Regions from separate parts of the Yersinia alsatica genome, predicted to be linked through region 2. Evidence: predicted binding sites of a transcription regulator. Region 2 holds the regulator's gene; the other holds the start of a gene.

Region 1 (4,765 bases), 1.6 Mb from region 2:
GCAATTTAGCAACATACTGATTTATAAAGTTACGGAGACACAGCCCCAAAGATGGGGCTGGAATATTTGGCGCAAGATGTGCTCCCTTCCGTTATACCCTCATCGCCGACTAGCCTCCGTTTAGTAATTATTCTCATTTAGCCTCTTGACTCTGGAGTTGACTCTAAGGTGTAGAGTGCAAGCATACTGGCTAAATCCAGTATCTCTTTTACATTTTGTCCAGGAGGCATCATGCATTCACATTCTGAACATCGGAATTCAACTGATACACATAGCCACTGTGGCTGTGGTCAAACCCATGCGAAAAAACAAACGGGTTGCAGTAGCCAACAAGCCACCAAAACCGGTAATGACAGTACAAATCCAGTGAGTGAACATTCACATCACGAAGGGGGTTGCTGTAGTCAGAGCCATGCCGATGAGGGTGATGACGAGAGTGACATACTTGCGGCAACGCTACCTACAGGAAGTCAGCGTTTTAGCTGGCAGGTCAAAGGGATGGATTGCCCGAGTTGCGCCCGCAAGATTGAAAATGCAGTTAGTAGTTTGATTGGCATTGAAAATGTAAAAGTCCTCTTCGCGACGGAAAAATTGGTGGTTGATGCCAGCTCGGATATTCGCCCCCAAGTGCAAAGTGCCGTCATGAAAGCTGGTTTTAGTCTGATAGATGCTCAATCAGCTGTGACGAACCCAGCGCCAGAAACACGCTTTAGTGAATATCTACCAATCGCATTATTAACCACGCTGATGCTTATCAGCTGGGTAATCTCGTTATTTAGCACTGAGCTGAGTGAATTTGCTTTCACCGCGACAACCATTGTCGGGTTGATTCCTATCGTAACTAAAGCTTGGAAACTCATTCGCTCAGGCACACCTTTTGCCATTGAAACCTTGATGAGCGTAGCCGCCATCGGGGCAATGTTTATTGGCGCAACAGCTGAAGCTGCCATGGTGCTGCTGCTGTTTATGATTGGTGAATTACTCGAATCCTATGCTGCAAACCGCGCGCGCCGTGGAGTCACTGCGCTGATGGCGTTGGTGCCGGAAGAAGCGCTGCTGTTGAAAAATGGGGAACGCAGACCAGTTCCTGTCGCCAGCTTGCGTCCCGGCGATATCATTGAAATCGCGCCGGGTGGCCGCCTGCCCGCAGACGCAGAATTAATCACCGCATTTGCCAGTTTTGATGAAAGCGCCCTCACCGGAGAATCTATTCCTGTTGAGCGCCAACAAGGCGAGAAAGTTGCGGCGGGGAGCTTATCGGTCGATCGCGCCACTGAAATGCGCGTTATCTCGGAACCGGGAAACAATGCCATCGACCGTATTTTACAACTGATTGAATTAGCAGAAGAACGGCGCGCACCTATTGAGCGCTTTATTGACCGTTTCAGTCGAATTTATACTCCGGCAATTATGTTTCTCTCGGCGCTGGTGATGTTGGTTCCACCTTTGGCTTTCGCCGAGCCTTGGGAGACCTGGATTTACCGTGGCCTGACACTATTGCTCATTGGTTGCCCATGCGCACTGGTCATTTCCACACCGGCGGCGATCACCTCGGCATTAGCGGCGGCAACTCGCCGTGGGGCACTGATTAAAGGCGGCGCGGCATTAGAGCAACTTGGCCGAATTCAAACTGTCGCCTTCGACAAAACTGGTACCCTCACTGAGGGTAAGCCGAAAGTTACCGATATCCTGCCCGCATCTGGCGTGAGTGAAAGTCGCCTGTTAGCCATGGCCGCAGCGGTCGAGGCTGGGTCACATCACCCATTGGCTATCGCTATTATGCAATCAGCTAAACAGGGTAGCACGCAAATGCTACCGCTAGCGGAAGATCGCCGAGCCTTGGCGGGGGTGGGCGTTGAAGGTGTGGTTAACGGCCTAATTGTTCGCGTCAGCGCGCCAGGGAAAATATCACCGGCATTATTGACTGCCGAGTGGCAAGCTCAGCTCGATCTGTTGGAAAGCAGCGGTAAAACCGCAGTCGCGGTGCTGGAAGATGAGAAACTCATCGGCTTATTGGCACTGCGAGACACTTTACGTGCCGATGCCAAACAAGCTATTGATTCGCTGAAAACGTTAGGTATTCAAGGTGTCATGCTCACTGGCGATAACCCACGAGCCGCAGCGGCAATTGCCAGTGAATTGGGGATTGATTACCGCGCCGGGTTGCTACCTGCCGATAAAGTACAAGCGGTTATGGCACTCAATGAGACGCAACCAACCCTGATGGTTGGCGACGGTATTAATGATGCTCCGGCCATGAAAGCCGCCAGTATTGGTATCGCCATGGGTAGCGGCACGGATGTCGCCTTGGAAACCGCCGACGCCGCACTGACCCATAATCGGCTTACCGGATTGGCTGAAATCATTCTGCTATCACGAGCAGCTAACGCCAATATTCGCCAAAATATTACTATCGCCTTGGGGCTAAAAGGGATTTTTCTGGTGACCACATTGCTCGGCTTAACCGGTTTGTGGCTAGCGGTATTAGCAGATTCCGGTGCTACCGCCTTAGTCACCGCCAATGCCTTGAGGTTACTGCGCAAAAGAGAGGTTTGAGTCTCAGGGCAAAAGCGGCGGATTACTCGGCTTTTGCCCCTTTTTTAACCAGATACCGATAGGGAGTCTGTGTGGTGTCTTGCGCCAGCAACTGGTGATCCATAAAGCGACAAAAACCGGGGATATCACGGGTGGTGGCGGGGTCGTCAGCAATAATTAGCAGCGTTTGGCCATCTTCCATATGCCGGACAGTTTTACGCACCATCATCACTGGCTCCGGGCAGCGCAATCCCAATGCATCAAGGGTTTTATCCGGATTGGCAAAAATATCGGTCATTGCGGTTCTCTTGTCAGTCAGTAGCAATATAAAAGAGGTTCGATAGTTTACTCTGCTGTTTTTCAGGTGCAAGCCGCGCTAACGTTTGCGTTAAAATTAACCATTGCATTCGTTGCGCAAACGCGTATTATGCCGCGCGTCGCATAAATTGCGGCACATTCTGTTTGGGTTCCCTCACCCCAATAACCAAAAAGGTCACATTTATGTTTTCGTTTACTGCCCAACAGCGGATGACCGCTTTGGTATGGCTGTCGCTATTCCATATTGTCATCATTACCTCCAGTAACTATCTGGTGCAATTACCGATCGCTATCTTCGGTTTTCACACCACTTGGGGGGCTTTTACCTTTCCGTTTATCTTCTTAGCCACTGACCTAACAGTGCGAATTTTTGGTGCCCCTCTGGCGCGCCGGATTATTTTGTCGGTCATGGTGCCTGCGTTGCTCATTTCGTACCTTATTTCAGCCCTGTTTTATCAGGGAAGTTGGCAAGGATTCCCGGCGTTAACCAGCTTTAATTTGGTTGTGGCGCGCATTGCAGTGGCTAGCTTTATGGCCTATGTGCTTGGACAAATTCTTGATGTTCAAGTATTTAACCGCCTACGTCAGCGCAGTGCTTGGTGGGTCGCCCCGACTGCGGCGATGTTCTTCGGCAATATCAGTGACACCATGGCGTTCTTCTTTATTGCGTTCTATCGCAGCACTGACCCGTTTATGGCGGCAAACTGGGTGGAAATCGCCTTAGTAGATTATAGCTTCAAGCTACTGATCTGCATGTTATTCTTCCTGCCAGCCTATGGCGTGATGCTCAATGTGTTACTGAAATATTTTGCCCGGAAAACTAGTCAGCAAGCGCTAAATCAGATGAGTCCCGCTGAACAATAGATTGCTTTTGGCGTCTGAATAAGGTGCGATAAGACGATTAATCATCAATAAGGGATTCTCATGCATAAAATAACCAAGTTTCTCGCCGTCGGCCTGCTAGTTGCCGGATTAAGTGCCTGTGATGGTAACAGCAATAACAATGTAGGCCAGCCAGTCAGTCTGTTGGAAGGCAAAGTTGCTTTTAGCTTGCCAGCTGATTTATCAGACCAAAGCGGGAAAATGGGCAACCAAGCTAACAATATGCACGTTTATGCCAATAAAACTGGCGATAAAGCGGTTATCGTGATTTTAGGTGATAACACCGATGAAGGTTTGGATGTCCTGACTGAGCGCTTGGCTGAACAGCAGCGCGCCCGCGATGCCAATCTTCAGGTTGTGACGAATAAAGCGATTAAAGTTGATGGGCAACCCTTCCAGCAACTGGACAGCATTATTACCAGTGGTGGTGATAAAGCCTATTCATCAGTATTGATGGGGAAAGTTGATAATCATTTGATAACAATGCAAATTACGCTGCCAGCTGAGAATCAGCAACAAGCGCAAACTGAAGCAGAGTCCATCATCAGTACCTTGAAACTGAAATAATCGACCTTGATAGCGCGCGGCTAAACCGCGCGCTGTCTGCATCATCCGATGAGGGATTGTGCCAGCAACGTAATCGGATGCTCACATTTCTTACTCGTCGACATCTCAATCTGCCATTTGCAGGTTTCGCAGTCGGTAATCACCAGATCAACACCACTCTCCTCAATCTGCTGGAATAATGTTGCCCCAATTCCTTGAGCTGTTGCGTAGTTCTCTGATTTAAAACCATAAGTCCCAGCAATCCCGCAACATTGGGAATCTAAGACCACCAGCTCAATACCTGGAATACGCTGCAACAATGCCAAGGTATAAGCCGTCCAACCCATTTTCTCCATATGGCAAGGTGTGTGATAAGCAATGCGCAATGGTTTGTTTTCTTTAGAGAATAAAGGTTTTAGCGGTAACTCTCGTCCTTGATCCAATAAGCGGTAAATGTAGCGAGTCGCCAGCTCTACTCTGTCAC
Region 2 (4,765 bases):
GTAAAGCCACTGAGAGTAAAAAAACCGATATTAAAACTGCGGCCAATAAAAAGGCGACAGTTAAGAAAACAGAAAAAGTTGCTTATGGTCGCCATAGAAATAAAGCGGAAGGGAAAGCCAGCACCGAATTAGCCGCAAATAATAAAATGAAACTCAGCCCGGCACATAAAAAACGCTACCAACACGCCAAACAAACCGCTATGAGCAAACTGATGAAACAAGTCGGCAAACCTTATCGCTGGGGCGGCACCTCCCCTAATACCGGTTTTGATTGCAGCGGGCTTATCTATTACGCCTATAAAGATGTCATCAGAATAAAAATGCCGCGCACCGCCAACGAAATGTATCATTTGCGCGATGCAGCACCGGTTAAACGCGCTGAATTAGAAAGTGGTGACCTGGTGTTCTTCAATATTGCTAATCGTGGTGTGGCCGACCATGTAGGGGTCTATTTAGGCAACGGCAAGTTTATTCAGTCCCCGCGGACGGGCGAAGAGATCCGCATCAGCATGATGGATAATGACTACTGGCAAGATCACTATGTCGGCGCGCGCCGGGTAGTGACACCAAAAACCATCCGCTAATCCTTACTCTGGCACCCGGTAAATCTATCAGGTGCCTACCTCTCACCATCCCCACCAATCACATAACTCAATGCGTTTAATTTTCGTGCAATCCCCCATCTTGTAGTGTGGTTATATCTGTCATTCCTGTTGAAAGTTGTTAAGATTAATACCCACAACAAAAATACAACAATTATGATTTAACCGCTCTTCGCCGCATCATGGCTACAGCTAATGACCGGATTTGAGGAGCAAACACCCTGAGCAACCCCGAAAGGAGAGAGCTATGTCTTTTGAATTACCCGCATTACCTTATGCACAAAATGCACTGGAACCGCATATTTCGGCTGAAACACTGGAATATCATTACGGCAAGCATCACAACACCTATGTGGTGAATCTTAATAACCTGATTAAAGATACTGAGTTTGCTGCTAAGACGTTGGAAGAGATTATCAAAACCTCCAGCGGCGGCATCTTTAACAATGCTGCCCAAGTCTGGAACCATACTTTTTACTGGCACTGTCTGTCGCCGAATGGCGGTGGTGAACCAACGGGCAAAGTCGATGATGCCATTAAGCAATCTTTTGGTTCTTTTGCTGAATTTAAAGCGCAATTTACCGACGCCGCAGTGAAAAACTTTGGTGCAGGTTGGACGTGGCTGGTCAAGAAAGCGGATGGCACTCTGGCAATTGTCAGTACATCGAATGCAGCAACACCACTGACAACCAGCGATAAGCCGTTGTTGACTGTGGATGTGTGGGAACACGCTTACTATATTGATTACCGCAATGCGCGGCCAAAATATCTGGAGAACTTCTGGGCTTTGGTTAACTGGTCTTTTGTTGAGCAGAATTTAGCTTAATAGCGGCGTAATAATTAAGGGCGGGTAAACCGCCCTACTTATCACCGGCAAGCGGCTTAATTAATTCATTACCGCCACGAAGCTAAAGACAATAATCATTGCCAGCGCACCAACAGTCGTAATCAGCGACATCTTCAAATTGGTATCCATAAAAACTCCTCAGCCGGTTAATTTTAGTAGGGAAAAGGCACATAATTAGTGCGTTAAATTATTTTCCCACAGATAGGAAAAAAAATCTTGTGCTCATTACGCACTTTATAACATTGATTAGCTCTTCCACTTTCCCTCCAGATCAGACAAAATTCGCAGTTCATAACTGCATACCGACTAATAACGTCCAATAAAAACTCTCAGACGACCAGCTGACTCAACCATCCAGCCTACTATCGTGCTTCTGTCTGAGCGGTTTTCGAGTAATGCAGGCAAACGATTAACATAATACTTACCTGCTGTAACAGGTAAGCTTAGGAGTCATTTTTTTATGGCAACGATTAAAGATGTGGCCAAACACGCGGGTGTGTCCACCACCACCGTTTCACACGTGATCAATAAAACTCGTTTCGTCGCCGAAAATACCAAGGCTGCTGTGTGGGCAGCCATTAAAGAACTGCATTATTCGCCCAGTGCTGTGGCTCGCAGTTTGAAAGTGAATCACACTAAGTCAATTGGTTTACTGGCGACATCCAGTGAAGCCCCCTATTTCGCTGAAGTGATCGAAGCGGTTGAAAATAGCTGCTATAGCAAAGGCTATACCCTGATTTTATGTAACTCTCATAATAATCTGGATAAACAAAAAGCTTATCTGGCCATGCTGGCGCAAAAGCGTGTTGATGGGCTATTAGTGATGTGCTCAGAATATCCCGAGCAACTGTTAGGGATGCTGGAAGATTATCGTAATATTCCAATGGTAGTTATGGATTGGGGCACCGCGCGCGGTGATTTCACCGATTCAATTATTGATAATGCCTTCGAGGGTGGCTATATAGCTGGCCGTTATCTGATTGAGCGCGGCCATCGTGATATCGGTGCTATTCCCGGCCAGTTATCACGTAATACCGGGGGCGGTCGCCATCAGGGCTTCCTGAAGGCATTAGAGGAAGCCAATATCACGATACGCGATGAATGGGTGGTTCAGGGCGATTTTGAACCTGAGTCTGGTTATAAAGCCATGCATCAGATTTTGACGCAAAAACATCGTCCGACCGCGGTATTCTGTGGCGGAGATATCATGGCGATGGGCGCAATATGTGCCGCTGATGAGTTGGGTTTACGCGTGCCGCAAGATATTTCGGTGATCGGGTATGACAATGTGCGTAATGCCCGCTATTTCTCACCGGCGCTAACCACGATCCACCAGCCCAAAGAGCGATTAGGTGAAACCGCCTTTGCCATGTTGCTTGATCGTATTGTCAGCAAGCGCGAAGACCCACAAACCATTGAAGTACACCCGAAACTGGTAGAGCGCCGTTCTGTCGCTGATGGTCCGTTCCGCGATTACCGCCGTTAATCCTCTTCGGCCAGTCACATTCCACGTGACTGGCCGCTAGTGCTGCACGCCGCCGTCATCCGCTGCATTGCCATCCTTTAACCATTCGTCATTTAGCGTGACACTGTCACCTAAATAGTCCAGTAACCACGCTAAAGCTGGGGAGTGATTATTCTGTTCCCAGGTTAAGCAGCACGGGCTATCCGGCAGTGGTTCAGCTAACGTCAATGCCACCAACTGGCCATCGGCAATCAGCGGCGACACCATATGGGCTGGCACCATACCAATGCAAAGCCCTGCACACAGGCAGTCAATCCCCGTCGTCCAGTCCGGTGCTACTAATCGTTGCTGATTATCCAGCGTCCAGGTATCTCGCTTAGGCAGATTTCGTGCCGTATCTTCCAGACAAAGTGAAGGATATGGCCGCAACTGATTGTCGTTAAGTGGCCCGGTTAAACGGGCTAAAGGATGGTTCACACTGACTACACAATGCCAGGTCAAAAAGCCCATATCGCGAAATACAAACCGCCCTCTCACCGGGATGGCCCGGGTGGCACCAATGGCCATATCGGCTTGCCCATCGACCAAAGCATCCCAGACACCATTAAACACCTCATAGCGCACCCGCAGCTCCACGTCAGGGAAATGGCGATAAAAATCCAGCACCAGGCGGCGACTTCGCTGCGGTTTGACGATTTTATCTATCACGATATTTAATTGCCCCCGCCAGCCATTCGCCACCTGTTGGCACTGACGGCGCGTGTTATTCATTTTTTTGATAACATCCCGGGCTTCTTTGATGAAAACCACTCCAGCCTGAGTTAATTCGACATCGCGATGACGCCGCTCAAACAGGGGAACTGCCAGCCACTCCTCCAGTTGGCGCACGGTATAACTGACGGCAGACGGCACACGGTGCAATTCTTGAGCAGCCGCACTGAAGCTGCCGGTGCGCGCCACAGCATCAACCACCTCCAATGAGTATTCAGACCACATTATTTTCTGCCTCTCTATATTCAATTATTTGGTGTCAATTTTTTTGATAGCTTCTCGCAAATATTACCGTTTCACAACTGATTATCGTAGCGGATAGAATGCCCCCCGCTATAAATCCCTAATTATAAAGCTGTCTCAAGACAGCAAATTGCCTGCAAAATTATGATAAAGAGAAATAAAGTATGAAGACGTCAACAAGTTTCATGTTCTATCTGGCGGGTTTGAGCATGTTGGGGTACTTGGCCACCGATATGTATTTACCCGCCTTTGGTGCCATGCAACAAGAATTACAAGCCTCCGCTGGTTCCATTAGTGCCAGTCTCAGCATCTTCCTCGCCGGTTTCGCTATCGCCCAGCTTATTTGGGGGCCAGTCTCCGACAAGCTGGGCCGCAAACCAGTGCTATTAGCTGGATTGGGGTTATTTGCCATCGGCTGTTTGGGGGTGTTGTGGGTTGAGACAGCAACACAACTCTTGGTGCTGCGCTTTATTCAAGCTGTGGGGGTCTGCTCAGCAGCAGTGAGTTGGCAAGCATTAGTGGTAGACCGCTACCGTGACGGTAAAGCCAACCGGGTCTTTGCCACAATTATGCCGTTAGTGGCGTTATCTCCGGCACTCGCCCCATTATTGGGTGCTTGGCTATTGAACCACTTCAGCTGGCGCTCAATTTTCGTCGTACTGTTGGCCGTGACACTGTTACTTTTGATCCCCACTGCACTACTGAAAGAGCGGAAAAATGCCCCATCAGATAATACGGTGCAAAATAAAAGCGCCATTAGTTTCTGGCAGCTCCTAAAATCGCCAGTCTTTAGCGGCAACGTGATGATATTTGCGGCATGCAGCGCGGGGTTCTTCG

Evidence for each region. The regulator PurR, encoded in region 2, represses purine synthesis genes. The targets are predictions, from matches to a motif close to CANGCAAACGTTTGCNTG.
Region 1: tusA (sulfurtransferase TusA) is a predicted target of PurR. The motif match lies at 2,908-2,925, and genes of this name have one in related genera.

The regions. Positions count from the first base shown of each region.
Region 1 covers NZ_CP104006.1:4,601,595-4,606,359, forward strand. Annotated here, with positions in the region: gene N0H69_RS20820 (zinc/cadmium/mercury/lead-transporting ATPase) at 232-2,556, shown strand; gene tusA (sulfurtransferase TusA) at 2,579-2,833, opposite strand; gene N0H69_RS20830 (7-cyano-7-deazaguanine/7-aminomethyl-7-deazaguanine transporter) at 3,037-3,717, shown strand; gene N0H69_RS20835 (DcrB family lipoprotein) at 3,778-4,302, shown strand; gene glpC (anaerobic glycerol-3-phosphate dehydrogenase subunit GlpC) at 4,344-4,765, opposite strand, start outside.
Region 2 covers NZ_CP104006.1:3,025,578-3,030,342, reverse strand. Annotated here, with positions in the region: gene N0H69_RS13525 (C40 family peptidase) at 1-584, shown strand, start outside; gene sodB (superoxide dismutase [Fe]) at 850-1,428, shown strand; gene cydH (cytochrome bd-I oxidase subunit CydH) at 1,489-1,578, opposite strand; gene purR (HTH-type transcriptional repressor PurR) at 1,910-2,935, shown strand; gene punR (DNA-binding transcriptional activator PunR) at 2,972-3,910, opposite strand; gene punC (purine nucleoside transporter PunC) at 4,093-4,765, shown strand, end outside.